DNA from 3 places in the Planococcus sp. NCCP-2050 genome. Region 2 is predicted to be linked to each of the others. Evidence: riboswitches for the same ligand, from Rfam matches in the RefSeq annotation. Region 2 holds a riboswitch; each other region holds the start of a gene.
What was found. Region 2 has a riboswitch for cobalamin ahead of NFU07_RS04500 (hypothetical protein). Riboswitches for the same ligand answer to the same signal wherever they lie in the genome.

Region 1 (10,601 bases), 810 kb from region 2:
CTGCATACTCGACTGCATACAATGGATCGATGCCGTCCGTTGAACCGCCGATTTTTGCTGTTGACGAGTTCGGCGCGACTGCCATCATCCAGCCGTTGCGAACGCCGTTCTCAGTGATTTCTTTTTGCAGATCGGTCCAGCGGCCGCTTGTGTATTGTTTGCGTTCAAAATACTCGCCTGTCTGCCATTCCGAGCCGCTGAACTCGCGGTAAGCACCTTTTTCCTTGGCAAGTTCCATAGAAGAGCGGATCGTATGGTAGGCAATTTCTTCATATAACTTATCAGCGAACGTTACGGCTTCTTCTGATTCCCAGTGGATACCTTCAAGTGCGAGCAAATGGTGCCATCCGAAAGTCCCATTTCCTACCGCTCTGTATTTTTTATTCGTCGCATCCGCCTGCCCGACAGAAATCGTATTCAAGTCGATGACATTATCGAGCATGCGCATCTGGATTGGAATGAGACGCTCCAGCACTTCCGCTTTCACCGCACGCGGCAAGTTGATCGACGACAAGTTGCAGACAACGAAGTCGCCCGGTTTCCGGATCATGACCAGGTTGCCGTCTTCGTCGGTATATTCTTTTGTAATCGTTGTCGCTGACATGTTTTGTGCAATTTCTGTACACAAATTACTGCAGTAGATCGACGTACGCCCTTTTCCGCGCATATGCTTGTTCGGATTTTGCCGGTTCACTTCGTCGCGATAAAACATATAAGGTGTCCCCGTTTCAAGCTGCGACACCATGATGCGCGCCATGATATCCATCGCCCGGTAAGTTTTTCGCGGCAAGAGCGGATTCGCTGCCGCTTCCTCGTATTTTTCAGTAAAATGCTTTACATCGTTTTCATCATAGAAATCCTCAAGTCCAAGTGCCGTCCCGTTTTCATCCTTCCAGCCCATAACGCTTTTAACTTGATGCGGACAGAAGGTATGCCATTCACCGATGCTCCGGCCATTCTCATCTTTTTCATTCAGCTTTTCCATAAATAGATCCGGTATCGAAACTCCCGTGAAAATATCATGCGCTTTTCGGCGTTCATCGCCATTGTTCGTTTTCAAGTCCAGGAAGCCGTTCATAATATCTTTATGGAAGACGTCCAAGTAAATAGCTACCGCACCCTGGCGCTGTCCAAGCTGATCCACACTGACTGCTGTATCATTGACCAAGCGGATCCATGGAATGACTCCGGATGAGTTGCCTTTGAATTTTTTAATGTCCGATCCTAGAGCGCGGACTTTGCCGTAGTAAATGCCGATGCCGCCTCCGTCTTTGCTCAGGCGGGCAATATCCCAGTTATTTAAGTAAATGCCGTCGAGCGAATCGTCCACCGTGTCGATAAAGCAGGAAGACAGCTGCCCGAAGCTCTTGCCGGCATTGGATAAGGTCGGTGTTGCCACTGTCATATAAAGGTTGCTCATCGCCCAATAAGCTTCTTTTACCAGATCTAGCCGTTTTTCTCGTGGTTCATTTTGCATCAAAGTCATCGCGATGACCAGGAAGCGCTCCTGCGGCAATTCGTGGATATTTCCTTCATAATCCTTCGCTACATAGCGGTCTGCCAATAAAAACAGGCCGATATAATTGAACAGCAAGTCTCGCTCAGCATCGATTTCCTTGCCCAACACCTTGATTTCTTCCTCGGAATAGCTTTCCATCAAGTCGCTCGAATAGATGCCGACTTCACTTAAATTCTTCACCAACTTATAGAAATCGCCGTATTTATCTTGCGGCGGATAGTTTCGGTTCTTTGCAGCTTTTTTGTACAATTCTTCCAAATATAGCTCCGCCGCTACAAATGTCCAATCGGGTTCTGCCATGGAAATCCGGTTGAGGGCATAGATAAGCGACTGCTCCGCCTTCGCTGCACTTTCAAGTGTTGCCAGTTTATCGAGAAGAGGTGCTGTATCCAAGTTATAGACTTCTTTTGCCCGTTGGATGGCTTTTTCAACTGTGTCTTTTTCCAACTGGTTGATGGTATTCATATCAAATCAGCTCCTTTGCAAATTCATTGATTTTCATGCGCTGCTGCTTTCGATCTTGTGCGCTTTTAAATAATTGTTTTTCTTTCTCACTTTCCGGCACCACTGCGGGCACCGGCGTTGGTTTGCCAGCGTCATCTACCGCGACCATTGTCAAAATGGCTGTTGTGGTCAAGGTTTTTTCGGCTGTTTCAATGTTTTGGCATTCCGCTTTTACATAGACTTCCATTGATGTCCGGCCTGTCGAGATCACAACTCCTTCCAAAAGAAGAACATTCCCGACTGTAGCGGAAGATAAAAAGTTGACCGTATCGATCGAAGCGGTCACTACTGCTTTTCCGCTATGTTTCATGGCGGTAATTGCCGCAATTTCATCAATATAGGCAAGTACCGTCCCGCCGAATATAGTTCCCATATGATTTGTGTCAGGCGGCAGCACGAGTCTTGTTTGCACCGTCCGTGAAATGCTTGCCGAAATTTGTTTTTCCATTGCAGCTCAATCCTCCATTACTTGTTTTAAAGACAAAAAAACCGCCTTCTCTGAGAGAAGACGGGTATATAAACGCAAATAATCCAACGGAAAACAGCAGAAAACCACTGTTCCTTGCAGAGTACCTTCGTTATACCTCCCAGCTCCCGGAGAAGATCATAAACTTATAACGAGGCAGGTCTCCTGGCTTGTGCTTCCACCTACACTACGGCCTTCCCATCCATTGGACAGTGGTTTTCCATAGTTCGTCAGCACTTACAGTTGCGGGTACAGCTCCGGTTTTCACGGATTCCCTATTAAGCCTTTTCAGGCACCATCATTATCGGCGACACTATATATAGTGTTCAAAAATAAATCTAAACACTAATTATTGTATTTATTTACTATAATCCAGCTTTATGAATTTTACAAGCGATTACAGGTAAACAACGAAAATCAAGGCCGCAAGTACGATTCGATAAATCGCAAATGGCACCAATTTGATTTTATCAATCAATTTCAAGAAGAATTTAACAACAACTAAAGCTACCACAAAAGCACTGATGAATCCGACCACAAAGAATGGAAGAGCGTCCACCGTAATGTACTGCCAGTTTTTCAATAACGACAAGCCGCTTGCTCCAAGCATGATCGGCACTGCCATGATAAAGGTAAAATCGGCTGCTGATTTGTGGCTCATTTTCAAAAGAACCCCGCCGGCTATGGTCGATCCTGAACGGGAGAAACCTGGCCATAAACCAAGACATTGGAAAAGCCCCATGCCAAGCGCTTGTTTATAAGTCATCTGGTCAACCGTATCGATATGCGGTTTCTTTTTGGTAAAGTAATCCGCAATTAGCATAAGCACTGCACCCAGCACTAAGCCGATAATAACGGTCTCAACCGAAAAAAGGTATTCATCTATGTAATCTTCGAAAGCCAAACCAAGCACTCCGGCCGGGATTAACCCGACAATTACTTTCGTCAAACTCAAACGCTGCTTCTTCTCAGCCGTTTTGCTTCTATCTAAACCAAGCAAGTCTTTGAAACGGTCTCTAAAGATGATCACTACCGCTAAAATAGAACCTAACTGAATGACGACTTTAAACGTATTCGCCACCGGTTCACTGAACAGCTCTTTTGAATTCAGCCAGATGTCATCAACGATGATCATATGCCCTGTTGAAGAAACTGGCGCAAACTCTGTTAAACCTTCCACAATTCCCAGTACAATCGCAACAAAAATTTCCCACAAATCCATTCTGTTCTTTCTCCTTAAAATCGTTCATATTGTCCGATTCGTTTTATTTTATCTAATTTCTCTTCCATGTCGTGAGCAGCTAAAAAAGAAGTCTTTTTCATTTAACTCGACTGTGCCCTATAAAGTCAAGCAGCGCTGAAGTGCTTATTTGCACGTTTCTTTACTCTCCGCTTCCAGAAAGCAATGGCTTTGTTTATCTTATACCTTTTTTCCTTTCTTTTTGCTTCGAAACCATTAAAAAGAAAAACTCTAATCTATTCATCCTAAGTTTAAGAAGATTTTTTTGTTTTTCCATAATAATTAATTTCTGAATCCTTTTTCTTTTTGTCTTTTGATATTAATACCTTTTAATAATAAAAAATGATGGTATGATAATAAATTGTGATTTCAATATATTAATGGCGTTAACTTATTAATTTTCCGCTAAAAATGGAGATGTACGATGAAACAAATTACAGGATATTCTTTTCATTACGGCTGGGTGATTATCGCGCTTGCAGCGCTGTCCCAGTTTTTTTCTGGTCCCGGACAAACTTATTCCAACTCAATTTTCATTGATTATTACATAGATGAATTTGGATGGAGCCGTTCAACGGTTTCTGGCATCTATTCAGCGGCCACTCTGGCTTCCGGATTTCTGCTATTCTTTATCGGCCGTTTGATCGACCGCAACGGATCCCGCAAAATGGCCGTCATTGTTTCTTTGGCACTTGCGGTTGCCTGTATGTTCAATAGTTTTGTCACCAGCCTTGTCATGCTCTTTATCGGTTTCTTTTTCATCCGCTTATTGGGCCAAGGATCGATGGCGCTGATTTCCAGCTCCTTGATCCCCCAATGGTTTGTGAAAAAAAGAGGCCGAGCCATCAGCATCGCAGCAATCGGCGGCTTGGTCAGTTCGGCCGCATTTCCGCTGCTGAACGTGTGGCTGATCGGTTCTTTTGGTTGGCGCGCTTCTTGGCTGATCCTCGGCGCTATCATTATTATCTGCTTTACCCCGCTGGCCTTTTTCCTGATTCAGAACAAACCGGAAGACATGGGCTTGCTGCCTGATAATGGAGACGCCAAAAAACAAGGAAAGATGCAGAAGACTGTGGAAGAAATCAGCTGGACGGTGAAAGAAGCCTCCAAAACAAAAGCGTTTTGGCTTTTGCTGTTTTGTGCAGCCATTCCGGGCATTGTTAATACCGGCCTTACTTTTCATTTAGTTTCGATTTTCCAAGAAAAAGAATTATCTCTTGAAACAGCTGCCAGCGTTTTAAGTATCACTGCTTTGATCGGTTTGCCTGTGACTTTCTTGACGGGCATGCTGCTTGAGAAAGTGAAAGTGCAATATATGCTGGCATTGCTGTTTTTCGGAGAAATCATTTCTTTGCTGCTGCTTCAAAACACTAGCACCTTAGCAATGGCCATTGTGTTCGGTCTTGTTTGGGGAGTCAGCATGGGCGTTGAACGCATTGTCATGGCTGTCGTCTGGCCGAATTATTTCGGGCGCAAGCACATTGGCAGCATCAGCGGCATTTCAATGGCGATGATCGTGACCGGCTCAGCACTCGGCCCATTGCCGCTCGGCATCGCGTATGATCTGTTCGGCGGCTATACGGAAATTCTTTGGGGAATCTTGCTGTTTCCGCTGCTTGGCATGTTCGCCGCTTTCCTTGCGAGCCCGCCTCGTAAACAAGGTGAACAAAGCGCGGAATCGTTCAAAGAAGAATTTCTTCAAAAACAGACAGAGCCTTTACTCCATGAGTAAGGGCTCTTAGTATATAGACATTAAAATCATTTATTTTGTTCTTCAGAGTTGGCCGAACTTCGTTTACAGAGAAAACGCTCAACCCCTGGATATTTTTCACCTAGGCTGTGAACCTCAAATCCCAACTTGCGGTAAAAACCGACAGCTTCGCTATCTGTCTCAGCAATCATGACCTTCGGATAATATGTGCGGAAAACCCACTCCACAAGCTTCTTTCCAGCTCCAGCTTTCCGATTTACCGGAGAAACAGCTAAATGGATAATTTCAAGCTGCCCGAGTCCTTTTTGCTCGACTCCAATACAGCCTATAAAATTCCCTTCTTTTTTCAAGCCGTACAATCTCCGGTTTGGATCGTGTTGATAGGCTGCATATTCCACTTCTATCCGCTCCTCTGATGTGGCATAGGCCAGAAGTTGACGGATGTCTGGATGCAGGCTCTTGGAAATAATCTCTTCTATGCTCAAATCTGCTAACCAACCGATTAAATCCAAGACCATCTCTTCGGAAAATTGGTGGTTAATACCTTCATATAATTTCAATTCAACATTGGACTTTCCACTTTCAATCAAATAACCGTAATAATCTTTTTGTCCCTCTACCGGAATGGTTCGGTCTTCGCTTCCATGAAGCAGTAAGACAGGAGAAGCCCCTATCCCCTTTCCCTTCGGATCGAATTCTCTGAGATTGGCCTCTTCTTTTTCAGTCGGCTTTGGCCGGCCATCCATTTCCCGGAAGCGTTTTTCAGTGAATAAAAAGGAACCGGAGCCATTAATACTGGCCGCTCCGGCTAAATTTGGCATTCTTGAAAATACTCCGTTGGCAATAAAACCACCCATTGAACTGCCAATTACGACTGTTCTCGAAACCGGCAAATCAGCAGCCGTCGCTAAATCGCTGAATTCCTCTATACTCGTAAAAATGGTTTCCCAAAAGTGGCGTTGGATGGCTTCTTTTGTAAACGGATTTTTGAGCCGATTTCTGGAATCGTGGTAGAGAATTTCCGGAATGATAACCCGGTGGCCTGCTTTTGCCATCCGGCGCCCCAATGAGTTAAAACTTTCTGTAGAAGTGCCCCAGCCATGATAGAGCACTATATGAAACCCTGATTTATATTCAATTAAAGGTTCAATTGATAGATAGCGGCTTTCCATTCTGTTCAGATCTCCTTACTTCCTAGCAATCACCAGAAATCGCTTTGAATTCGTCTGGATTCCTTTGTCAGTTTGATATTGCTCGATGAATTCCTGAAGGCGAGCGAAATCTCCTTCTTGTTCCCCGAAGCCCGGAATAATGGGTGTATGCATGAGAAGAAAAAGCAAATCTTCCGGGCGCTCCAAGTATTCCGTTGCATCGTATTCACGAATTTCTATGTTCGAAAACCCGGCATCTGCCAGTTCGCTTTTGCAAGCATCCCGTAATGTGCCGTCCTGCTCTCCAAACGACTGGCCGCGTCCAAATGCGGCCTTCAGATTTGCTTTATCCGCCTCACTGACTTGCTGTGTATAGAAAGTCCCGCCTTTTTTCAATACTCGCCATACTTCTTTGGCATCAAACGGAGCATGTCGGCTCGATAGGTGATTAAAAGAACTATCCGGTAACGGCAGTGTTTCAGAAGATGCTTCCAGAAAACGCACATGTGCATAACCGGTTTTAGCCAAATTGGCCTTAGCCGTTTCAATCATGGCTTTTGACCGGTCAATCGCTGTCACGGCTGAAAAGGAAGAGGCGATTTCCAGCATTTTTTCACCGCCGCCTGTCCCAAGATCCAGTAGCGCGGCGGCTCCTTCTGCATTTTCCGCCACAATCTTATAGAAATCCCAGAGCTCTCCTTCCGTCCGGCTCCGCAGACGGCTGAAATCCCAGCCATTCACTTTCCCGACCGCTTCATAAAATTGTTCTTCGTTCATTTCTCCTCCTCACTTCTGGAAGGCTGAGAAGTAAATTCATGCATTAATTCTGCCGTTGTCACGACATGCGCGAACTCCCCGTGCAAAGTTGCGAGCGAAACCGAATGGATGGTTTCCGGATCTATCCGGTTTCCATTCGGATCATTTAGTTCATAGGCAGCCGTTGCATCTGAGACGACATAAGTCGAGAAGCCCAGGTTTCCGCTCATCCTCGCAGTAGTGGAAATACAGTGAGGTGTGGTCAATCCTACAATCACTACTGTCGTGATTCCATTCATGCGCAAGATTTCTTCCAGATTGGTGCCGATGAAGGCGCTGTTCACTTTCTTCGTGATGACCGTTTCCTTGCCTGTTGGCTGAAGGTCCTCTTTAATTTCATAGCTTTCCTTGTGGGGATAGAACAGCGATTCCGGATTGTCAGACCGGTGTTGAACGTGAAGGACGAATCCATTGTTGTTTCTCCATGCTGCCAAAATCTCAGCCATCTTCGCTTCCGCTTCCGGGTTATTTCGCTCTCCCCACGATTCATCATCAAAAGCTTGCTGCACATCAACCATCAATAATGCCGTTTTTCCTTTATCCATCCGAATCTTCCTTTCCTGAATACCATCGTCTGTAGTTATTTCTGTTTTCGAAGCGCAAACTCCTTTGAAAATAAAAAAAGCCTGGCAAGCTGCAGCAGCTTTCCAAGCAAGGATGGGTGATTATTTTCCCAAAACTTTTTTTATGTCTTTTTCAAATGCTTCCGGCTTTTCCTGCGGTGCATAGCGCGCAATCAAATTTCCTTCAGGATCCACTAGAAACTTGGTGAAATTCCATTTAATGCTCTTCGACAAGAAGCCTTTACTGTTGGACGTCAAGTAGTTAAAAAGCGGATGCGCTTCTTTGCCATTGACTTTGACAATCCCATGCATGGGAAAAGTGACCCCATAGCTCATGCGGCACGCTTCCTCCGCTTCTTCTGCGCTCCCAAGCTCCTGCTTGAATTGGTCCGAAGGAAAACCGAGCACCACCAGGCCGTCATCCTTGTAAGTGGAATACAGGTTTTCCAAGCTGTCGAATTGATCGCTCAATCCGCATTTTGTCGCCGTATTGACGATGAGCATAGCCTTGCCTTTGTATTCGCTGAGAGAATAGGCATCCCCATCTGCTTTTGGAACCGTCAAATCATAAATACTCATCCCACATCACTCCCGTTCTTCGCTTCGTTTCGCTTTTATAAATCCATTTCACTGAAGAAGGCATTCAGCTCTTTTAAATTCTTCATCAGCGTAATGGCATTCACATCCATGAAATTGCAGCTAATCAGCTTTTCTGCAACTGCCTGTTCAATCGGTTCATGTTCTGCTTTCGCTTTTTCGGTCAGTGAAATAATGTAGGCACGCTTATCCTCTTTTGACTGCTCCTTGTTGAGCCGGCCTTGTGCAATCATCCGGCTGATGATCGGATTCAACGTTCCGGTTCCAAGGCCGAGCCGCTCACCGATATCTTTTGTGAGCAGCCGGTCTTCTTCCCAGAGGACAAGCAAAACCAAGTACTGCGTGAATGTCAGATTGAACGGTTCGAGGACCCTCGCATACATTTTCGTAAAATTGCTTGAAGCTTTATAGACTTCAAAGCATAATTGCTGATCCAGTTGAGTCATTCTTTCCATTTCCATCACACCTATTTTATATTTCACCGGCACCCAAGAGCGTTTTACAGGACGACGATTTCCACGTCAATGGAATCTTTGATCGCTTTTGAATACGGGCAGTAGTCATGCGCTTTTGCCACATATTCCTGTTTTTTCTCTTGATCGATGCCGGCAATGTCGACTTCTAACTTCGCAGCTAACTTCACGCCGCCTTTTTCTTTATCGCCAATCAGATAAACTGTAGCTTTGACTTCGCTTTTTTCAACTTCCACTTTATCTTTTTCTAGTACTAATTCTAAGGCACTGTTAAAGCAAGCGCTATAGCCTGCTGCAAATAATTGTTCAGGATTCGTAGCAGTTGTCGCTTCTCCTCCAAGTGCTTTCGGTTTCGCTACATCCATGAAGAAGATATTGTCTTCCGAATATACTTCCCCTTGTCTTCCGCCAGTGTTGATGATGGTTGTTTCATAAAGTGCTTTCATCATTCATCCCTCCAATATTTTATATCTTACACGATCTATGTTAAACTGCATCGCGCACGATGTAAACGAATCTGCTCATCCCGCTTTTATTTCCTATCAAAAAAAGCTGCCTTTAAAGGGCAGCTTCATCATTCTGTATTTAACCGTCAATCCATTCAGGCGGCTCGTTGTTAGCCGATTGATCAGATTTTGATCCATCAGATTTTTTGTTGGCTTTGCTCGTATACGGCTTAAAGCTTTTCGCTTTGTTGGCGCCGGTTTTCCAACGGTTCCAGCCTTTTTTTCCGGTCCCTTGGCCTACGCCGCTTTTGGCTTTCGCTTTTTTAGTCATGTTATCACTCCGTTACTTTCTGGGAATCCTCTTATCATAACAGGTTTTTGCCATTTTCACATCTTTCTTAAAAATATGGACGAGCTCCCTTTTACAATAAAGTCTTTTCCCAACTCTCCTGCATCTTCTTCAACTCTTTCAGAAGAACCGGTTTACTGAAATAGAAGCCTTGCAGATACGAGCCGTTTTTTGCGGAAACGAAATCGCGCTGCTCTTCCGTTTCGATTCCTTCCGTCACCAATTGAATATTCAAGTCATACAAGGTACTGTAAATTCCTTTCAGCAAGGCCGTGTCTTTTTCGCTGGCAGGCACTTGCCGAAGGAAACTGCGGTCGATTTTCACGATATCGACATCCAGTTCCAGGAGATGGTACAGCGAGGAAGTCCCAACGCCGAAATCATCCAAGGCAACTTGGATATTGCGCAGCTTCAACTCATTGATGAAAGCCACGATTTCTTCATGTTCTGCTACCGTATCACTTTCCGTGATTTCGATTTGCAGCTGATGCGCCGGAAAATCGTTTTCTTCCAGGACGTCGTCAATCAGTTCGATCAATTCGCTTTTAAATCTCAGCTGGGCTTTTGAAACGTTGATCGCCAGTGAAAGCGCCTGTCCATTTTCTTCGTTCCATTTTTGAATATCCTTTACCGCATTGCGAATGACCCAATCGCCGATGTCTTTCATCATTCCCGTTTCTTCTGCCAACGGAATGAAACGCAAAGGCGCAATCAGTCCTTCTTTCGGGTGATTCCAGCGGATGAGCGCTTCTACAGCTTGGATGCG
Region 2 (10,601 bases):
TCAACCGAAAGTTTGTCTGAGATTTTATCGGGTTCTTTAAAAATTGCCGAGAAATTCCCATGCTTTGTGCGATAGGGCTTAACATCAAAATAGCCAATTTTAGCTGTTCCGAACAAACCGAACGAATCTTCAAAATAGCGGGCATCCGCCATTAGACGCGTTTGAACTTTGTATCCCTCGTAATCGCTGACCAATGAAAAATCAAAATAATGCGGTTCTTCAATTTCCCGTACAAATGACAAATCGAGTATGGCATGGAAATAGCCGTGTTTTTCTTTTCCTTCCGGCACTGTCAACAAAGGCGATCCTGAGCTCTTCTCTGCTAGTCCGAGTTTTGCTGGAATCCGGTAGACTTCTTCCGTATCGCGCCTGCTCATCAGCACCGTCAAAAAAGGATTCTCGGGTAAAAAGCGGCTATGGTATTGATGCCCTTCAATGATGAAGTTCTGCCCTTTGATATAAGCATTGATGACACAAGCCGTATATTTATTGGCATGTGTAAAACTGATTCGCTCGTCAATCGCTATTTTAAAAGCGGCATTAGTGGCCGGGTATAATTCTCCTCGGTAAACTTGCAGATCTTCCTGCTTTTTCTCGCTGTCGAGATAATCCATCAACTCATTTGCTTCTCCATGCTCCAATAAGCGGAATTTCACTTTTTGGATAGGAGTGAAGAATTGAAAGCTTTCGCCTGGTCCATAATCTTTCAATAAAGGCGCTAAACTGGCGAGATGTTGTTTTTTTCTGGAGTAATCCAGTTTTTTATTCACTTCATACATGACTTCGAAATTCATTAGCCGGTCCCAATACTGCTGAAGCCCGCGATTGATTTTGCTTTCTTCCACGTTAAGCGAAACGATCGCTTGAAGCGCTGCCTGAATAAAACGGAAGACTTTCGAAAATGGCCTTTCCTGCTTTGTCAATTGGACTTTAATGGCATCTGGATTGCGGGTCGCATAATAACAGTCATAGTCTTTTACGATGGCTATGCCATTCGAACAGATATAAGCAGGGACCGTAAACGTATGGTCCTCGCCAATATTGGTTTCTTCAAAAAAACGGATCTGGTGTTCATGAAGCAAAGAAACTTTGAACATCTTCAATGAGCTGATAGTCGTTAACGCGTTGGATCCGTAAAATGAGAAAAACTCCGGATTTTTTGAAAAAATCGCTTCCGGGACGCCTCGATTCACCCCTTTGTATTTTCCGACAACAATATCACTATCGTATTTTTCTCCTACCGCCACCATTCGTTCCAGCGCTTCTTCCCCTAAAAAATCATCTGCATCCACAAAGTAAATATACTGGCCATTCGCTAGTTCAATCGCTTTATTCCGCGGACCGCTCGGAGAGCCTGAGTTCATCTGATGCTCTACGTGAATATTCGGGAATTCTTTCTCGTAGCGATCCAGGATGGCGCCGCTTTGGTCAGTAGAACCATCGTCTATACAAATAATTTCCAGAAATTGCTGGTCTAATGTCTGATTCAGGATGCTGGCAATGCAGCGTTCAATAAATTGTTCGTCGTTGTATACGGGAATAGCTACAGTCACTTTAATCATGCTTCCCCCTCTTTTCTCTCCTAATTAAGCAAAGGCTTATTATAAATTATACCAGTTATCTGAAAATTTAATCAATTTAAAAAACCACCGCCCTTTTCTTTCGGACAGTGGTTTTAATGAACTTATTTCAATAAATCTGGATAAGCGGTTTCGGCTACCAGTTTCACGGCTTCTCCTATTCTTGGCCCCGGCCGTGAGGTGATATCTGAATCCAACAAGAAGACTTGCTCATTTTGGACAGCCGCAATTTCCGACCAGCTATCGCGGGCTTTGATTTCATCTACAGCGTTCTCAACATAGGATACTGTTGTAAAAATCAGTTCAGGGTTCCGGTTCACCACTTCTTCTTCAGAAAGTTGTGGCCAGCCTTCCAAATCTGCAAATACGTTTTCCACTTGAGCGTGGTTCATAATTTCCTGTTGGAAGGTCTTATCGCCAGTTGTATAGATTTCAGGCAACGGGCTGATTTCGATGTAAGCTTTTTTCTTTTGCTCAACTTCAGCGAGCTTGTCTTGGACGTCTTTAATTTCTCCTTGAATGGAAGCAATCAGTTCTTCGCCTTTTTCTTCCACTCCCATTACTTGCGCGATTTGTTCGATGTCGCCATATACATCTTCAAACGAAGCGGCGGATTCGATGACGAATACCGGAATATCCGCTTCTTCTAAAACCTCAAACCCGGTCGGTCCGCCAGTCGAATAAGCGAGGACAATATCCGGATCCAATTGGATGATGCGTTCTGCATTGAATTTCACAGAATCAGAAACCCGCTCAACTTCCAAAGCTTCCTCCGGGTAGTTATCAAAATCTGTGGCACCGATCAATTTGTCTCCTTCTTCTAATGCATAAAGGATTTCCGTATTGCTCGGAATAAGCGAAACGACGGTTTCCGGAATTTCTTCCAACTTCACTTCATTGCCTAAATCATCTGTCACTGCGTAAGACTCAGCCACTTCCGTTTCCGTGTTTGCATTGTCTGCAGTTTTAGTTGTTTCCGCACTTTCCTCACTTTGGCAGGCTCCGAGAAATACAGCCAGTGCAAGCGTTCCACTCAATAAATAAGATTTTTTCATTTGCTCTTTTCCTCTTCTTTCTTTTTCGGTCTCGTTGGATAGGATTTGCTGATGAACGGAATCTCTTCCACCCCGTGTTTGCGATTGGTATAAACTGCCATGACAAATAAGACGTTAGCGAGCAATTGCGCATAATCAAATAAAATCTCGGGAACTTCCCGCTCCAAACTCACTTTATGCAATGCCCTAACTGATTTTTTCGCTTCGCTTCGGCACACATGCAAGCTACAGGCAGCCTGACTCCCTTGCGGCAAGACAAAATTTCCGATACTGTCTTCCACCTCTGCCACGTAAAAATCGTATAAACTGCTCAGTTTTTCAAGGTCTTCTTGGTCAATCGCTATTTTGCCACGCACCGAACCATTCAAATGATAGGCCATAGGCTGTAAATAACGAAGATCCCACTCTACTTCCGGAATGTCTTTCGTCAACGAAATGGCTTCACCAATGCGCGTCGTCAGTGAATCGGTGCGAATTTCAAAATCCACTGTGGATGCGGACTCCCGCATGAATGGATAGCAAATATAGCGCATTTCTTTTTTCATTCATATCACCTCTTCTCCTGCTTTACTCAGTGGTAATCTTCCGCATCGCACTTCAGATAAACAGCAAAAAGCCGCCCTCATAAAAAGGGCGGCACCATTCCAATTAAACGGCTCGTCTATAAAGCCCAAATTGTAAAAGTTGCCGTATGATTCCCTTATCTTCCGAAGAGTAAAAATACGTTCAAAAAAAGGTAGGTCTCCTGGCTTGTGCATCGTTTTACTCTAAGAACCTTCCCGTCGGATGATCACTCATCTAAGACAGTGGCATTTTCTTATTTCATACGCACTTACAGTTGCGGAAACAGCTCCGGATTCGCACCGGATTCCCTGTTATACTGACGAATCAGCACCTTTTTTCTGCATGATTATTCACTTGTTTCAAGTGTAGCATATTTTATTCCTTAGAAAAGCCTAATTTTCCGATTAGAAAGCGCTTCCAGATATTTGAATAATATGACTTTTACTTCTGCTCTCGCTTATTAATCGTTTATTGGTTAAACTAATAATCAGATAAGTCGAAAATATGAAATAGAAATGAATTTTACGACCGACAAATAAGGGGGATTATTAGATGAAAGAAAAGATTCATGAGCTTCTGAGAAAAGAAAACTATGCATTCGATAATGAAAATTGGAAGTCCATCGAAAATGTTCCTTTTCTTTTAAATGATGAGACCACGATGTTGTTGAACAAGATTAAATTGAATATGGGAATGGCTAAAGGCATCTATATTTTCTGTGACTCCAATCAAAATATCCTTTATATCGGAAAAGGAGCACCAATCTACAACCGCATACGCCGCCATTTCGCAAAACTGAAAAAGACAAATCATGCCCCTCACGGATTTTCCCAAGAGATCCAGGCACCTATCACGATTCATTGGGTCGAAATCGAACAGCCTGAAAAAAGGGAAATCGTTGAACATATGCTGGCATATACCTTAGAACCGGTGTACAAGAAATGGTACGTAGGATAAATAGAAAAAAGCCTGTAAAAGACGCTTACTGTCTTTTACAGGCTTCTTTCTATTTAAGAGTTTTCATTTTTTCATTAAGCTTGGCAAATAGCTCTTCTACCTTCTCTGCCGGCAAAGTTTCATACAAATCACCTAGGCTGACTTCATAGGAGCTGCCGCCGTTTTCCAATGTTTTAAGGTAGCTTGTAAGCCTGATTCCCGTTTCCTGGTGAAGCTCAGCAAGCAGCTCCTCCATCGTGTCATTGGCATAGCTGAAATGGACATGGAACATATTCGATACAGGCTCCACGGGCAGAGTGGTAATCCCTTCACAGCTATTGAAAAAGCCGGCCAGTTCTTTTGCATGTTCATGATACATCGCCATCTTTTTAGATCGCTTGTCAAAATAATAGTCAGCGGAAAGGATATATGGATACAGCGAAATCAAATCGCCGCCGTGGCGCCGTTTCCAAACTTTTGACTGAGCCATGAACTCTTTATCTCCTGCCAGTATCGCTCCTGCGATGCCGCCAATTCCTTTATAGAGCGAGATATAGACACTGTCAAAAAGGCTGCAGACTTCACTTGCGGTTTTACCGTAATAAGGCAGCACTTCCAGAAGCCGCGCCCCGTCCAGATGCAGTTTGATCTCGTTCTTGCGGCAATAAGCCGAAATCTCTTCCAAAGTTTTGTAGCTTGGCAATTGCCCGCCAATTTCACGCTGCGGCAACTCCAACAGCACACAGGCCACTTTCTCGTCCATTTGGAGGACATCTTCTAGCTCAATGACGCGATCCATATCAGCGAGCAGCACAGACTCGATTCCATGCAATTCTTGAAGCCCTTTTTCTTCGTGGATTTCCAGATGGCTCAATGGATGATAAGCTACTTTCCGAATGCCTGCCGCGTCGCACCAGATACGCAAGGCAATTTGCTGCGCCATTGTCCCGCTCGGGAAAAATACTGCATTTTCTTTTCCTAGCAGCTCCGCCATCTTCTCCTGAAACTCTTCAATAACCGTTCCTTGGCCGTAAATATCGCTTTCTACATTTCCATCAATACCCTCAAATGCCTCTTTCAGCACCTTCACATCACGCTTGCCGTGGCCAGCCAACTGGTGCTCACTCTCGAGAAAACTTCGCTTTAACCGTTCATTGGATGTCATTGTCTTGCTCCTGTCTCTATTCAGAATACTTGCGCTTTTATCCACTATATCATTTTTAAGGATACGGGCAAATCGCTGGAAATCGGGAGAAGCCAATACCATTCATGCAAGAAGCAACTGCATACAAAAAAAACGCTCCGATCAATTAAGATCAGAGCGGCTTATCTATGAATTTATTAATTTACTGCGGCTTTAAAAGAGGCACTTGAACGGCTTCCGCCAACTTCAACCGGATGCACAGCCTCATATAGAAGCCCTTCCAGCTCGTTATTATAAGCCGTTGCCTGTTCCTCAGTCCAGCCAAGCACTTTGCCCATATAAGCATTTACAGCCGCTTTATTGGCGTGTACCCAGTTGATATCGAAGAACAATGCACCTGTACGGCGGATGAAGAAATCAATCGGTTTGTAGGCTGCTTCGTATTCCAAAGCGTAGCGCAGCATAGCGAAAGCGATTGGGTCGATTCCCTCTTTAGCCGCTTCTTCGTTTCCGGTAAATAAGAAATTGAAGACTTGGTCAACATTTGATCCGTAGCGTTGAACCAATTTGCGTGCAGCTTCCGGAGAAAGGCCGCGGCTCACACCTAAACGCACCCGATCTTCAGAGAACTTCACGAACCCTTTTGACCCTCCAACTTCGCCGCCTGAAATCGGCAAATGTTTTGTGGATACTTTTTTGAATTTCAAGCCATGCTCTTTTTCCAATTGCTCAGCTACCATATCGACGATGCTTTCGCCCATTTTACGGTATCCGGTCAGTTTACCGCCGGCAATCGACAGCAATCCTGAATTTGAAACAAAGATCTCATCTTTACGTGAAATCTCTGAAGGGTCTTTGCCTTCTTCGTGAATCAACGGACGCAATCCAGCCCAGCTTGATTCGATATCTTCCGTACGGATTCCCACTTCCGGGAACATGAAGTCGATCGCTTTCAAGACATAATCGCGGTCTTCTGTAGTCATCGTCGGATGAGCAATGTCCTGTTTGTAAACTGTGTCTGTTGTACCGACATACACTTTCCCTTCACGCGGAATCGCGAATGCCATCCGACCATCCGGCATATCGAAATAGATCGCTTGTTTCAACGGGAAGCGGCGGCCATCGAATACTAAGTGAATTCCTTTTGTTAATTGCAATGTCTTACCTTGTTTAGAATGGTCTTTGTCACGCAATGTATCCACCCATGGGCCTGCTGCATTGACGATTTTCTTCGCATAGATTTCGTGGATTTTACCATCGACCTGGTCTTCTACACGGATGCCGACCACTTTGCCGTTATGGTAGATGAAGCTTGAGACTTTTGCATAGTTCATAGCCAAAGCGCCTTTTTCAACCGCTTTTTTCATGACTTCCATCGTTAGGCGAGCATCGTCTGTTTTGTATTCTACGTAGTAGCCGCCGCCTTTAATGTCTTTCTTTTTCAATAAAGGTTCACGGCGCAAAGTCTCTTCTTTTGACAGCATTTTACGGCGTTCATCTTTCTTGACGCCTGCTAAAAAGTCATAGACGCGCAAGCCTACATTTGTACTAAGGGGCCCAAAAGTTCCGCCTTTGTAAAACGGCAATAGCATCCATTCAGGAGTAGTTACATGAGGCCCGTTTTCATAAACGATTTCACGTTCTTTCCCTACTTCTGCAACCATCTTCACTTCGAATTGCTTCAAATAGCGAAGCCCGCCGTGAACAAGTTTTGTAGAACGGCTGCTTGTTCCTGCAGCAAAATCCTGCATTTCCACGACCGCCACTTTCATGCCTCTCATCGTTGCATCAAGTGCTGTTCCTGCACCTGTAATCCCACCGCCGATTACGATTAAATCAAGGGGTGTATTTTTCATTTTGTTATAAGTGTCTGTTCGGTTTAAGCTGGAAAATTTCATCATATACCGCTCCTTTAGTTTTTTACAATTTTTGGAAGTGAAATAAAAGAGACCAAGCTACAGTCGCAGAATTTCTTCAGCTGAACTGGCTTGGTCTCTCGATATCTCCGGCCAAATATTAACTTTTACTTAAGAATTAACAATTGATTTTGCTTCAGGTTTTTTAAATGTACGAGTTGCAGCTACTGCATTTTTCCAACCTTCGTAAAGTTCTTCACTTTGCTCAGCTGGCATCAAGCTCGTAAACGTTTCTTCCACTTTCCACTGTTTCGCGATTTCTTCTTTGTCTTTCCAGAAACCTACCGCGAGTCCTGCTAAGTACGCAGCACCAAGTGAAGTTGTTTCTTGAATGACCGGACGTTCTACCGGTACATCAAGTATATCACTTTGGAATTGCATCAGCAAATCATTTGCAACGGCTCCGCCATCGACGCGCAATGTCTTAAGTTCGATTCCTGCGTCTTTGATCATCACATCTACCACGTCTTTTGTTTGATAGGCCAATGATTCAAGAGTCGCACGGATGAAGTGGGCTTTGGTCGTTCCGCGAGTCAAACCGAAGATGGCACCGCGTGCATCCGTATCCCAGTAAGGTGTTCCAAGGCCTACAAATGCAGGGACCATGTAAACGCCGTCTGTTGATTCGACTGAAGCCGCATACGCTTCGCTTTCAGGTGCGTTATCCAAGATTTTCAAACCGTCGCGAAGCCATTGGATAGCGGATCCAGCAACGAAAATACTGCCTTCAAGAGCGTATTCCACTTTGCCGTCTACTCCCCAAGCAAGTGTTGTCAATAAGCCGTGGTCTGAAACCACACCTTTTTCACCTGTATTCATCAGCATGAAACAACCTGTGCCGTATGTGTTTTTCGCCATGCCTTTTTCAAAGCAAGCTTGGCCGAATAAAGCGGCCTGTTGGTCGCCTGCAATTCCGGCAATCGGCACTTCGTGTCCAAAGAAATGATAGTCGACTGTGTTTGCATAAACTTCAGATGACTGGCGCACTTCAGGAAGCATGCTCTTTGGAACCGTCAAGATTTCCAAAAGCTCATCGTCCCATTCCAAATCGTAGATATTGTACATCAATGTACGGGAAGCATTGCTGTAATCCGTGATATGCGCTTTGCCGCCCGATAATTTATAAACTAGCCATGAATCGATTGTTCCGAACATCAAGTCTCCGTTGTCCGCTTTTTCACGGGCGCCTTCAACATTGTCCAAAATCCATTTCACTTTTGTTCCAGAGAAGTAAGCATCAATCAACAAGCCTGTTTTCTTGCGGAACGTGTCTTCCAATCCTCTTTCTTTCAAATCTTTGCAGATGCCGTCTGTTTGGCGCGACTGCCAAACGATTGCGCGGTAGACGGGTCTGCCAGTATTGCGATCCCATACTACTGCTGTTTCGCGTTGGTTCGTGATCCCGATTCCTGCAATTTGATCCGGCGTAATGTCCGCTTTTCTTAAAACTTCTGCGATACAAGCAAGCACAGAAGTCCAGATTTCATTGGCATCATGCTCTACCCAGCCTGGCTGCGGGAAAAACTGTTCGAATTCCTGCTGAGCTGAATTGACGATTTCACCTGCATGGTTGAACAACACGGCACGCGAGCTTGTAGTTCCTTGGTCAATGGATAAAATATATTCTTTAGTCAAAACGATCTCCTCCTTTGGGATTTAAGAAATGATTTTTTCTTCTAATTTATCAGCTACGGTTGAGCCTTTTCTCAATTCTACACTTGCTGCGCCGAATAAAACCAGCAGGAAGATTGCACTAAGCGCCCAGAAAAGCAAATTGAATTCGCCTAAGAACATTGCTTTATAGAATACTGCTCCATAGATACCGCCGAAAATCGGTCCGACGATCGGCACCCAAGCGTAGCTCCAATCTGAACTTCCTTTGCCTGGAATCGGCAATAATGCATGAGCAATTCTTGGTCCTAAATCACGAGCCGGATTGATTGCATATCCTGTAGGTCCACCTAAGCTCAAACCGATTGCAAGGATCAATGCCCCAACGATCAGTGGGTTTAAGCCTTCTGTAAATTCGTTTGCTCCGATGAACAATAAGCCCATTACTAAAACAAATGTCCCGATGATTTCTGAAACCAAGTTCGAGAATGGCTTACGCACAGCAGGGATGGTTGCAAATACACCAAGCTTCGTCGCTTGGTCTTTCGTACGCTCCCAATGCGGCAAGTAATTGAAAAAGACGATAGCTGCTCCAATGATCGCGCCGATCATCTGCGCCAAAATATAGACAGGAACTTTTGACCATGGGAAGTCGCCGACTGCCGCAAAGCCAAGTGTAACTGCTGGATTCAAGTGAGCTCCTGAGAAGTTGCCGACAGCGTAAACCCCCATCGTTACTGCTAAGCCCCAAGCGATTGTTACAACGATCCAGCCGCCGTTTTCCGCTTTAGAATCCTTTAATGCGATACCAGCTACAACTCCAGCACCAAAAATAATCAAAATCATGGTACCAATTACTTCAGCTAAAAATTCCGTCATTTTTCAACACTCCTTTATAAACTTGTTTAAGAACCAAAAAGATAAAAAGACCTCCACTGAAATGAGCACACTTCCGCTTACGAAGTACTCATATCAGTGCAGGTCTCCTTTTCTCCAACACAGCTCTTAACTTGTAATCCTAAACTATCATTTACTGAAAGCGCTGTCAACATCATTTTTTTAAAAAGTTTCTGGATTTGACATAGTTAATCCAGAAACTTTTTTATTCTGCAAAGCGCCTTCACTTGCCCCATAATTCTGCTTGAGAAGTCGAAATTGCTACAGCTCCGCCCTTATAGGCAAGGCTTATATCTTCTTCAGTCCGGATCAAACCGCCAGCAATGACAGGAATCCCCGTTTTTTCTTTCACTTCTTTTATAACCGAGGGAATAATTCCTGGAAGAATTTCAATGTAGTCCGGTTTCACTTGATTGATCAAATTGATATTGTTTTCAAGCGCTTGGCTGTCCAGCAAGAAAAGCCGCTGGACGGTCATCAATTTGTTCTTTTTCGCCAGCGTAATCACATTGCTGCGCGTAGAAACGATGCCATCCGGCTTGATTTCCCTGACCAAGTATTCGATTCCGTACATATCCGCTTTGAGCCCTTGAATCAAATCGACATGAAGAATCACTTTTTTATCCGCTTTTTTCGCCGCTTGCACAAGCGTTTTCAGCTGCGATAAACGCACTTCCAAATAAATGATGTATTCATGGTCGCTTTTCAATAAGCGTTCAAATTCTTTCATATTGCGCAACGCCGGCAAAACGCCTTTCAATTCATCCATGAGTAAATTCCTCCTTTCTTCGAAAACTGCTTGAGATATCCATTCATTCCATTATCCACTCCTTTGCAGTGCCTATCAACAGTTTTTAAAATCCTTTCCGTTCCATTAGCCTCTCCATGGAAAATCCCC
Region 3 (10,601 bases), 270 kb from region 2:
TTTTAGGGATATTCTTATCATATCAGAACGGAGGGAATGTACACATGGCAAACGAAGAAAAACCAAAACAAAAAGTAGGATTTACCATTATAAAGAACGACCCGACGGATGGCCATAAAGGCTATGGCATCGGTTCCTTGTCACTCGAAAACGTGTCACCGCTGTTCATCGACATCGAAGAGCAGGAGGCATTTATTGATATCGGTGCCATGCACGCCCGCAGCCAAGTCGAACGCGGCATCAAGTTTACGGTCAACCGCGAAGACTCGGAAGGCGGAAAACCTTATTGGCTTGTGTGGATCACGATCGACTTCAATCCGGAAGGCCCTTATTACGCTGGCGTGACGGCTTGTGAAATGGTTGTGAACCGGGAAAAACGCCGAGGCTATAAGATATTAGCCGATCATGTGAACCTCATGGATAAATCGATGAAACGGAAGATTATCGTCGAGCAGATGGACGAAAGTTCGAAAAAAGTCTTGGCTGAATACTTGAGAAGCCACAATCCCGAAATGTGGGAGCGCAGCGAAAATCAACTGAAACAAGATTTAAACGCATAAAGGCTAAAAAAATTTGTACGATTTGTGACATTTGCAATTGCTTCCAACAGGCGGTTGAAGTTGTTTAAAAAAGGCAGTACACTATAACTACAGCTTTTAAATAGAAAGCTAGGACACCTGATTGCGGACAAGTGACGTGAGCCATTGCGAGAAAACCCAAGCCCAATGCCTCATGTCTCTTTCTTCGCGCCGTCAGGCATAAAAAGGTTTTCTGTACAGGGAAAAGTTCTCTGCGCAGAAAACCTTTTTATTTTGGGGATAATTGGATGGGATTCGGGTAAAGAAGACTGTGCAAATAATGATTGCACTTTCGTTGAAAAGATTTATACTTTTTTAAGTAGATTTTAATCTGAAAGTTAAAGGAGTTTGATTATAAATGGCAGGATTCTGGTATACAGAAAAACAGACCGAGAATTTCGGGATTACAATGAAAATCAACAAGACGCTTCACACGGAGCAAACGGATTTCCAATATTTAGAAATGGCTGAAACGGCGGAATGGGGAAATATGCTTTTCCTCGACGGCATGGTCATGACTTCTGAAAAAGATGAATTCGTCTACCATGAAATGGTGGCACATGTTCCATTGTTCACGCACCCGAACCCGGAGAACGTGTTGGTTGTAGGCGGCGGAGACGGCGGCGTTATCCGTGAAGTGCTGAAACACCCTTCTGTTAAAAAAGCGACGCTTGTCGACATTGACGGCAAAGTGATCGAGTACTCGAAAAAATTCCTGCCATCTATTGCGTCAGGCCTTGAAGATCCACGTGTAGACGTCATCGTTGGCGATGGCTTCATGCACATTGCAGAATCTGAAAATAAATACGATGTGATCATGGTTGATTCTACGGAGCCGGTCGGGCCAGCTGTGAATTTATTCACAAAAGGCTTTTACGCTGGCATTTCACGCGCGTTAAAAGAAGACGGCATTTTCGTCGCCCAATCGGACAACCCATGGTTCAAAGCGGATTTGATCACACAAGTCCAAAAAGACGTGAAGGAAATTTTCCCGATTACGAAATTGTACTTGGCGAACATCCCGACGTACCCATCAGGCCTTTGGGCGTTTACAATCGGTTCGAAGAAATACGATCCGACAGCTGTTCCAGCTGAACGCTTCCATGACATCGAAACAAAGTATTACACGAAAGAATTGCATAACGCGGCATTCGTCTTGCCGAAATTCGTGAAAGATATGGCAGGCGAATAAGATGCGCTTCGACGAGACGTATTCTGGAAAAGTATTTATCAAAAGCCATCCGAATTATGAAGAATCGAAAGCGGTCCTTTACGGCATGCCGATGGACTGGACAGTCAGCTACCGTCCCGGTTCCCGGTTTGGCCCGAACAAAATCCGTGAAGTGTCGATCGGCCTGGAAGAGTATAGCCCTTACCTAGACCGTGAACTGGATGACGTGAAATTCTTCGATGCCGGCGATATCCCATTGCCATTCGGCAATCCGGAAAAATCGCTGCTTGAAATCGAAACGTATATCCATACTTTATTGGCAGACAATAAAATCCCAATCGGCATGGGCGGCGAACATCTAGTATCGCTTCCGGTGATGAAGGCAGTTGCGAGCAAATACGATGATTTAGCGATCATCCATTTTGATGCGCACACCGATCTTCGCGAAAACTACGAAGGCGAAGAATATTCGCATTCGACGCCGATCCGCAAAATCGCAGATCATATCGGACCGAAAAACGTTTATTCGTTCGGCATCCGTTCAGGAATGAAAGAAGAATTCATCTGGGCAAAAGAAAACGGCATGCACATTTCCATGTTCGAAGTATTGGAACCATTGAAAGAAGTATTGCCGACACTTTCTGGCCGTCCAGTTTATGTGACGATTGATATCGACGTCCTGGATCCGGCGCATGCACCGGGTACTGGAACCGTTGACGCAGGCGGCATCACTTCCCGCGAGCTGCTCGCATCGATCCACGCTATTGCCGCTTCAGGCGTCAATGTCGTCGGCTTCGATTTGGTGGAAGTGTCTCCGGTTTACGACCACTCCGACCAAACAGCCAACACCGCGAGCAAATTGCTGCGCGAAATGATTTTAGGCTGGGTGAAGTAGGAAAAGCGTAGCCGCCTCGACAGCCGCGACAAGCGCTGGAAGTCAGAGCGGGAATGGCGTTCTTCAGCCATTGCTGATATGACTGAAGCGACCTCGAGCGGCTAGGCGGCGAAGCTGGACAATAAGAAAAGCGGAAACGGCCTGGAAATCTCCAGGCCGTTTTTTATTTCGGCAACTTTTCGGACGGCGGAATGCAGTTTCTTGGTGAATGATCATAAAATGGCGAAAGTCGCTCATAAAAACACAAAACTCGCTCGTAAGACCTGCAAAATAGAATCTTTCAAAAAGAAACGGTAAGATGAGAGAGAAAATATTGAAAGAGGTGCTGACGATGGAATTATATAAGTGGACTGGACCGCGCGACCAGGGGGTATCGATCCTTGCGTCCTCGCCGAATTCGCGATTGATTTACTTGGTGGACGGCGAAGAGGCAACGGTATTGTTTGAAGCGGAAGATGGCACATCGGCGCAAGGGTTTGAAGCATTTCAGATCTTGAACGCAGTCGGTGATATCAATGACGGCTTTTATGCGGTCTTCAATAACATTCCGGTAACTGAGGAAGGACGCGAGCTGTTTGAAGCGCGCTTTCAAAATCGCGCCGGCAAAGTGGAAGAAGAGCCGGGGTTTGCGGCGATCCGGGTACTTCGCCCGCTAAATTCAGATACGTATATCATTTTGACTTTGTGGAAAGATGAAGAATCGTTTACAAACTGGCAGCAATCCCAAGCCTATAGCCATGCCCATGCGAAACGCGGCACAGCAGAAGGCATTGATAAACGCCCGAATGTTTTTCCGCGCCCTTCTTTCGTTAAAACGTATACGCGATAAATGGCTCCAAGTGGCGCACAGCATGGCTGTGCGCCATTTTTTTATGCGATGCCGCGAGCTATCCCAAACTTAATTGAAAAACCAGTGCAAAACAGGCTATAATATAAAGGTTATCAATCGACAGGAAGGCGGAAGCGTTTTGAAGAAATTCGTGAAAATCAAACTGACAACTAAAATCCGCCAACCGGATGTTGAAGAGCAAGTGTTGGAAATGCGGTCGGAAGGCACAATGACGGTTAAAAATAACCGGCTTTATTTGCAATATGAAGAGCAGCTTGAAGAGCTCAGCATCCGAACCACAGTGAAAATCAGCGATGATGAAGCAGTAATCATGAGAAGCGGAGGCTTGCAGATGCGCCTGCCGTTTTTATTACATAAAGAGCAAACGGGGAATTTAACGAACGAACAAGGGTCTTTTATGCTGACGACGAAAGCGCACGAATTATCAGCAAGCGATACGCGTTTCAAAGTTCGATACGATCTGGCGATGGGCTCATCCCATGTCGGGGAATACGAAATGGAAATACAATTTACGGAGGGTAAATCATGAATGCAGTAGAAAAAGTGCAACAGGCCATCAAATTGGCCATCAGTGAAGCGGTTCAAAAAGCCGAATTAACAACCGAACCAATGGAAATCCATTTGGAATCTCCAAAAGACAAAGCGAACGGCGATTATGCAACGAATATCGCCATGCAATTGACGCGCATCGCTAAAAAAGCACCGCGTGCGATTGCGGAAGCGATTGTGGAAAACCTGGATAAAGAATCAGCGAATATTGAAAAAGTGGAAATTGCAGGACCTGGCTTTATCAATATCACGATTAAGAAAGACTATTTACTGGATGTCGTCAAAACCGTATTGGAGCAGAAGGAAGATTACGGCCGCACCAATTCCGGCGCAGGCGAACGCATTCAAGTCGAGTTCGTTTCAGCAAACCCGACTGGTGACTTGCATCTTGGCCATGCCCGCGGTTCGTCTGTCGGCGATTCGCTTTGCAATGTACTCGACCTTGCAGGCTATGACGTTTCACGTGAATATTACATCAACGATGCCGGAAACCAGATCAATAATTTGGCGCTTTCGATCGAAGCCCGTTATTTTGAGGCATTAGGAAAAGGCGACAGCATGCCGGAAGACGGCTATCGCGGACAAGACATCAAAGATATCGCGGAAGACCTTGTAAAAGAACACGGCGATAAATTTGTTGCGATGACGCATGAAGAGCGTTTTGAAGCTTTCCGTAAACACGGCTTGAAAGTGGAGTTGGCGAAGCTTCAGAAAGACCTTGCGGATTTCCGTGTGGAATTCGATGTATGGTATCCGGAATCATCCCTTTATGAAAATGGCAAAATCGATAAAGCATTAGCGAAACTTCGCGAAAATGGCCATGTCTATGAAGAAGACGGCGCTACATGGTTCCGTTCAACGGCATTCGGAGACGATAAAGACCGCGTATTGATCAAGAACGACGGATCTTACACGTATTTGACTCCGGATATCGCTTACCATGAAGATAAATTGCAGCGTGGATTTGATAAATTGATCAATATTTGGGGCGCTGACCACCATGGCTATATTCCGCGTATGAAAGCGGCAATCGAAGCGCTTGGCTACGACCGCGACACGTTGGAAGTGAACATCGTGCAGATGGTTCAGCTTTACAAAGACGGCGAGAAGATGAAGATGAGCAAACGTACTGGCAAAGCGGTCACCATGCGTGAATTGGTTGAGCTGGTCGGCTTAGACGCAGTCCGTTATTTCTTCGCGATGCGCTCAGGCGATTCGCATATGGACTTTGATTTGGATTTGGCCGTTTCCCAGTCCAACGAAAACCCGGTTTACTATTCGCAATATGCGCATGCCCGTATCTGTTCGATTGTGCGCCAGGCAGAAGAGCAAGGTTTCATCGCTTCAACTGACCATCTGGAATTATTGTCATCAGAAAAAGAAGTAGATGTTTTGAAGAAAATCGGCGATTTCCCGAAAGTGGTTGCCGATGCTGCGAAGCTGCGTGCACCGCACCGCATCACGACGTACATTCAAGATCTTGCTTCGAACTTCCATAGCTTCTACAATGCCAATAAAGTATTGGATGCGACGAATGAAGACTTGACGCGTGCACGTCTGGCATTGATTACGGCAGTTAGAACGACGATTGCGAATGCGTTAAAAGTGATCGGCGTTTCTGCACCGGATAAAATGTAAACTTTCTGTTTTTTAACTGAATGTGTATAATGAAAATGAATCAATTGAATAGTCGAAATCATAAAGGTGCTTATGTGTAACAGCATAAGTTAAAAGGGAAGCCGGTTCGAATCCGGCGCGGTCCCGCCACTGTAAGTGTGAGCAATCTGTTGAAGCCACTGGAGCAAGACTCCGGGAAGGCGCAGAAAGCGTTGAGCACGAGCCAGGAGACCTGCCTTTATGAAACGCCCCATTAGCCTGCGAGGACCGGCTGGATGCATAGTCTTCTTTATGCCGTCCTTTCGTCCTTCCGCAGTCCTATGCGGAAGGATTTTTTTATTTTTAACACATCAAAACAGAACATCAAGAGAAAAGGGGATACAGCAATGAAAAAAGTTTGGAAGTTTGGAATGAGTGCGGGTATGGCGGCTTTGCTGCTGGCAGGCTGTGGTGAAGAGGCAGCACCGGTAGAAGAACAGGACGTAGAAACACCGGCAGAACCGCCCAAAGAGGTGGCGGAAGTCGAATTCCCGGTAACTTTAACGGATGCTGTCGGCGAAGAAGTGGTGATTGAAGAAGAGCCGGATGCGATTGTCTCGATGGTGCCTTCTAATACGGAAATCGCTTATGAACTGGGATTGAGTGAAAAGATGGTCGGGGTTTCCGATTTTGATAATTATCCGGAAGAAGCAGCAAGCGTTGAGAAAATTGGCGGACAGGAATTCAATGTGGAGAAAATCATTAGCCTGCAGCCCGATATCGTATTAGCGCATGAATCGAATTTAGGAATCGGAGACGCTGGATTGCAGCAGCTTCGAGATGCTGGCCTAGATGTATTTGTAGTTGAAGAAGCTACCACTTTTGATGAAGTTTTTGAAACGATGACCATCATCGGCCAAGCGACAGGCACCATGGAAGAAGCGGATGCACAAATTTCGGAGATGGAAGCGCAATTGGACGAAATTGAAGAAATGGCTGCAGAAGTAAAAGAACCGAAAAAAGTGTTTGTCGAAGTGGGAAGTACGCCGGAAATTTATACGACCGGCAAAGGTACATTCATCGATGAAATGCTGTCAACGATCAATGCTGAAAACATCGCCGGCGATCAGGAAGGCTGGGTCAGCATGGATCCGGAAGCGATCGTCAGCAGCAATCCGGACGTAATTGTTACTACTGAAGGCGCATACGTACCAAATGCAGTCGAGCTCATCATGGGACGCAATGGTTTTGCTGAAATCACAGCAGTACAAGACGAAGCGGTTTATAACCTCGACTCGGACAAATTGACACGCCAAGGCCCACGAGTGACAGAAGGATTGCTGGAGCTTGCACGAGCAGTATATCCAGAGGTCTACGGTGAATAAAAACCTGATCGCCTACACGATATCCCTCATTTTATTGGCGGGAGCTGTAGTGTTGGGTGTAACGGTCGGCACGGTAACGATTTCGCCGCGGGTGCTATGGAATCCATCTTCGGATGAAACAGCAGCTAATATCCTTTGGAATATTCGGATGCCGCGTGTGGTTTTGGCAGGCCTTGTCGGAGCGGCGCTGGCCATTGCCGGGGCAGCTTTTCAAGGGCTTCTGAAAAATCCATTGGCCGATCCTTACACGTTAGGAGTGTCTTCCGGTGCCTCAGTAGGTGCCGTGACGACGCTCTTTTTCGGCATTACCATTCCTTTTTTAGGAATTTTCACCTTACCGGTCATCAGTATGGCGGGCGCGCTGGCTACGATGTTGGCGGTTATGGCATTTGCCAAATTAGTGGACCGTTCGATGAAGATGGAAACGGTGATTTTGACGGGAATCATTTTCAGCTCTTTTCTCGGTTCGGTCATTTCGTTGATGATCGCTTTGACGGGGGAAGAGCTGCGCCAAATAATCGGTTGGCTTCTGGGTTCAGTTTCCATGCGCGGTTGGCCTTATGTGCAGATGGCGCTGCCATTTCTCTTAATCGGATCGTTTCTGTTATGGCTGAACCGCAGAGAGTTGAACGCCATGCTTTTTGGTGAAGAACGGGCACAGTATCTCGGCGTCAATATCAAAAGGAGCAAAATGATGATTTTGGTCAGCGGTTCGGTTCTGACTGGTGCAGCCGTTGCCGTTTCTGGAACGATTGGATTTGTCGGGCTCGTGGTTCCGCATATGGTTCGCTTGCTGTGGGGATCGGACCATCGGCATGTGCTGCCGCTGTCCTTTATCAACGGAGCCGCATTGCTGATCGTCTGTGACTTAGTTTCACGTACGATCATTTCACCGACGGAACTTCCGATTGGCGTGATCACAGCCTTTATCGGTGCACCGGTCTTTGCTTTTATCTTTTTCCGCCAACGCAAAGGAGTGGCATAATATGTTGAAAATAAACAACTTAAGCGGCGGATATGGGGACCGGAATATTGTCCAGAACGTCTCTTTTTCCGTAGCGAAAGGAACCATGCTCGGCATTTTAGGTCCGAACGGCAGCGGCAAATCGACTTTAATGAAGTTGATCAGCGGGGTATTGCCGGCAACTGCTGGGACAGTCGAAATCGGCGGCAAAGAAATTGGCGCATTCCAAGCAAAAGAATTGGCGAGAGAGATGGCTGTTTTGCCGCAGCTTCACGCCCATGCTTTTGCCCATACGGTCCGTGAAACAATTTCGCTTGGCCGCTACCCGCATCAAAGCGGCTGGTTTTCTTCCTGGTCAGCGGAAGATGAAAGCGAAGTGCATGAAGCGATGCGCCTGATGAACATCGGTCAGTATGAAAAGACGCAAATTGACCAGCTGTCAGGCGGAGAACAACAGCGCGTTTTTGTGGCGCAAGCTCTAGCCCAAAATGCCCGCGTTCTATTATTAGACGAACCAACCAATCATTTGGACATTAACCACCAAAAGGAATTATTAGACACGATTAAAAAACAGGCAATCGAAAAAAATCTGACGGTCGTTTCGATTTTCCATGACATCAATATCGCCTCTATGTATTGCGACCAGCTCTTGCTATTGGATCAAGGACAGATTGTCCGCATGGGCGAACCGCACGAAGTTGTGCGGGAGCAAGATATCGAAGCGGTTTACCATACACGCGTCAGCAATCATCCCCATCCAGAGCTTCCGAAGCCGCAGATTACTTTGCTGCCTGGGGTGGAACGTAAAACAGCCGCTGTTAAAATAGCAGCAGCCGATTTTCTGGTTTCTCCTGAAATGGTCGTCTACCAAAGTGAAATGCCTTTGAAAACCGTTTCTTCCGCGGTCATCAATGCGGGGGCGGGCTGGTTCCGTACCTTTATCAACCGCCACGTGGATATGGATTATAATATCGACGACAGTGTCCAGGAAATGACCGGTTTCATTGAGAGCAAAGGCTATAAGCCGACAGAAACAGTCGGGATGATGACGGCTGTCCGAACAGAACATGCGGTTGTAAAAGAATATCAGGGAGATTTCGGATCGGTTGTCATTGCTGTGACTGCAGGTGTTGGAAATGCCGTCGATGTCTCAAGGGCGCTTGACCGGGAAGTTGGCGTCGGCACCATCAATACATGGATTATGGTCAATGGCCATTTATCGGATGAAGCGTTTATCCAGGCGATGATAACAGCGACAGAAGCCAAGACTAAAGCGCTTCATCAAGAAGAGGTAAAAGATCCATTGACGGGCACGATCGCTACCGGAACATCTACAGACAGCTGTCTCGTCTCTGCTACGCAGCAAGGCGAATATTTGCCTTATGCCGGGCCGATTACGGAACTGGGCAAATTGATCGGTACGGGTGTATTTGAATGTACGTTGGAAGCGCTTGAATCCTACCGGCAGGCGAAACGGCAATGACGGCGCATGTCTTAGCCATTGCCCTTGGTATTTTAATCGACCGGATCATTGGCGATCCCGAGAATTGGCCGCATCCGGTTCGCTGGATCGGATCGCTCATTATGAAGCTGACTCGAAAGTTGAACCGTGCGCCACATGCATTTCGCAATGGTTTCTTGCTAATCGCTTTAATGGCTGGTGGTGCTTTTGCGATTGCTTATCTAATCGTCAGCTTAGCTTATGAAGTGCACGGAATAGTGGGCTTCTTTGTTGAAGCTGTATTGATCGCGGTAGGACTCGCACAAAAAAGCTTGAAGGACGCAGCAGAAGAAGTGCATCAGCCGCTTTTGCGGAAGGACTTTTCAAAAGCACGCGAAAAGCTATCCTGGATTGTCGGTCGGGATACCGGGCACTTGAACGAAAGCGAAATCACAAGAGGCGTAGTCGAAACCGTATCCGAAAATACAAGCGATGGCGTCACGGCTCCTTTGTTTTGGGCGTTCTTGCTGGGTGCACCCGGGCTGTGGATGTATAAAGCGGTCAATACATGCGACTCGATGGTCGGTTATCAAAACGAGCAGTTTAGCCGATTCGGCTATGCTTCTGCCAAATTGGACGATGTGCTGAATTTTATCCCAAGCCGGATTACGGGAGCGATTATTCTATTGTCTACGCGAAATAAAAGAGGGCTCACCTTACGTCAGCGTTTTGCTGAATGGCTGATCGATGCTCCGAAACATCCAAGTCCGAATAGTGGCTGGCTAGAAGCTGCGACTGCCATCCAGCTTGGCATCGAACTAGGCGGCATCAATACTTACAAAGGGGTCCAATCCGTTCGTGCGCGAATGGGAATGCCAATTTTTAAACTGGAAGCACACCATATTAAAGAAACAGTGGCGCATATGCATCTAGCTGTCTTTTGGTTTTACATTTTATTTGCAGGAGGAGCGATGATTTTTGAAATTGCCTGACCATGGAGCAAATCCACACCGGCTTTACCAGCAATTGAATATCGAATGTCCGGAGCGGATTTTGGATTTCAGTGAAAATGTCCATCCATTTGGTCCGCCAGAATTCATCCGGAACTCTTGGCATTCCATGCATGGATTAATTGAACGTTATCCGGATCCGGAAGGTGAACCTTTTCGGAG

Region 1: it holds a riboswitch for cobalamin, as region 2 does, so the genes downstream of both, NFU07_RS08500 (acyl-CoA thioesterase) here and NFU07_RS04500 (hypothetical protein) in region 2, are expected to answer to the same signal.
Region 3: it holds a riboswitch for cobalamin, as region 2 does, so the genes downstream of both, NFU07_RS05700 (ABC transporter substrate-binding protein) here and NFU07_RS04500 (hypothetical protein) in region 2, are expected to answer to the same signal.

Annotation. Positions count from the first base shown of each region.
Region 1 is NZ_BRCX01000001.1:1,707,039-1,717,639, forward strand. It holds gene NFU07_RS08495 (ribonucleoside-diphosphate reductase subunit alpha) at 1-1,984, opposite strand, end outside; gene NFU07_RS08500 (acyl-CoA thioesterase) at 1,986-2,471, opposite strand; cobalamin riboswitch at 2,628-2,805, opposite strand; gene NFU07_RS08505 (undecaprenyl-diphosphate phosphatase) at 2,887-3,711, opposite strand; gene NFU07_RS08510 (MFS transporter) at 4,154-5,461, shown strand; gene NFU07_RS08515 (GNAT family N-acetyltransferase) at 5,488-6,612, opposite strand; gene NFU07_RS08520 (class I SAM-dependent methyltransferase) at 6,628-7,368, opposite strand; gene NFU07_RS08525 (cysteine hydrolase family protein) at 7,365-7,952, opposite strand; gene NFU07_RS08530 (glutathione peroxidase) at 8,073-8,549, opposite strand; gene NFU07_RS08535 (MarR family winged helix-turn-helix transcriptional regulator) at 8,585-9,022, opposite strand; gene NFU07_RS08540 (organic hydroperoxide resistance protein) at 9,067-9,489, opposite strand; gene NFU07_RS08545 (DUF3934 domain-containing protein) at 9,626-9,817, opposite strand; gene NFU07_RS08550 (bifunctional diguanylate cyclase/phosphodiesterase) at 9,909-10,601, opposite strand, start outside.
Region 2 is NZ_BRCX01000001.1:899,230-909,830, forward strand. It holds gene NFU07_RS04490 (glycosyltransferase family 2 protein) at 1-1,562, opposite strand, end outside; gene NFU07_RS04495 (ABC transporter substrate-binding protein) at 1,685-2,635, opposite strand; gene NFU07_RS04500 (hypothetical protein) at 2,632-3,180, opposite strand; cobalamin riboswitch at 3,354-3,550, opposite strand; gene NFU07_RS04505 (GIY-YIG nuclease family protein) at 3,752-4,156, shown strand; gene NFU07_RS04510 (threonine aldolase family protein) at 4,206-5,300, opposite strand; gene NFU07_RS04515 (glycerol-3-phosphate dehydrogenase/oxidase) at 5,477-7,177, opposite strand; gene glpK (glycerol kinase GlpK) at 7,307-8,830, opposite strand; gene NFU07_RS04525 (MIP/aquaporin family protein) at 8,852-9,685, opposite strand; gene NFU07_RS04530 (glycerol-3-phosphate responsive antiterminator) at 9,927-10,472, opposite strand.
Region 3 is NZ_BRCX01000001.1:1,171,549-1,182,149, reverse strand. It holds gene NFU07_RS05730 (YwhD family protein) at 45-560, shown strand; gene speE (spermidine synthase) at 937-1,770, shown strand; gene speB (agmatinase) at 1,772-2,644, shown strand; gene NFU07_RS05715 (antibiotic biosynthesis monooxygenase family protein) at 2,976-3,473, shown strand; gene NFU07_RS05710 (YwiB family protein) at 3,613-4,023, shown strand; gene argS (arginine--tRNA ligase) at 4,020-5,681, shown strand; cobalamin riboswitch at 5,729-5,914, shown strand; gene NFU07_RS05700 (ABC transporter substrate-binding protein) at 6,047-7,024, shown strand; gene NFU07_RS05695 (FecCD family ABC transporter permease) at 7,032-8,009, shown strand; gene NFU07_RS05690 (adenosylcobinamide amidohydrolase) at 8,011-9,471, shown strand; gene cbiB (adenosylcobinamide-phosphate synthase CbiB) at 9,468-10,421, shown strand; gene cobD (threonine-phosphate decarboxylase CobD) at 10,408-10,601, shown strand, end outside.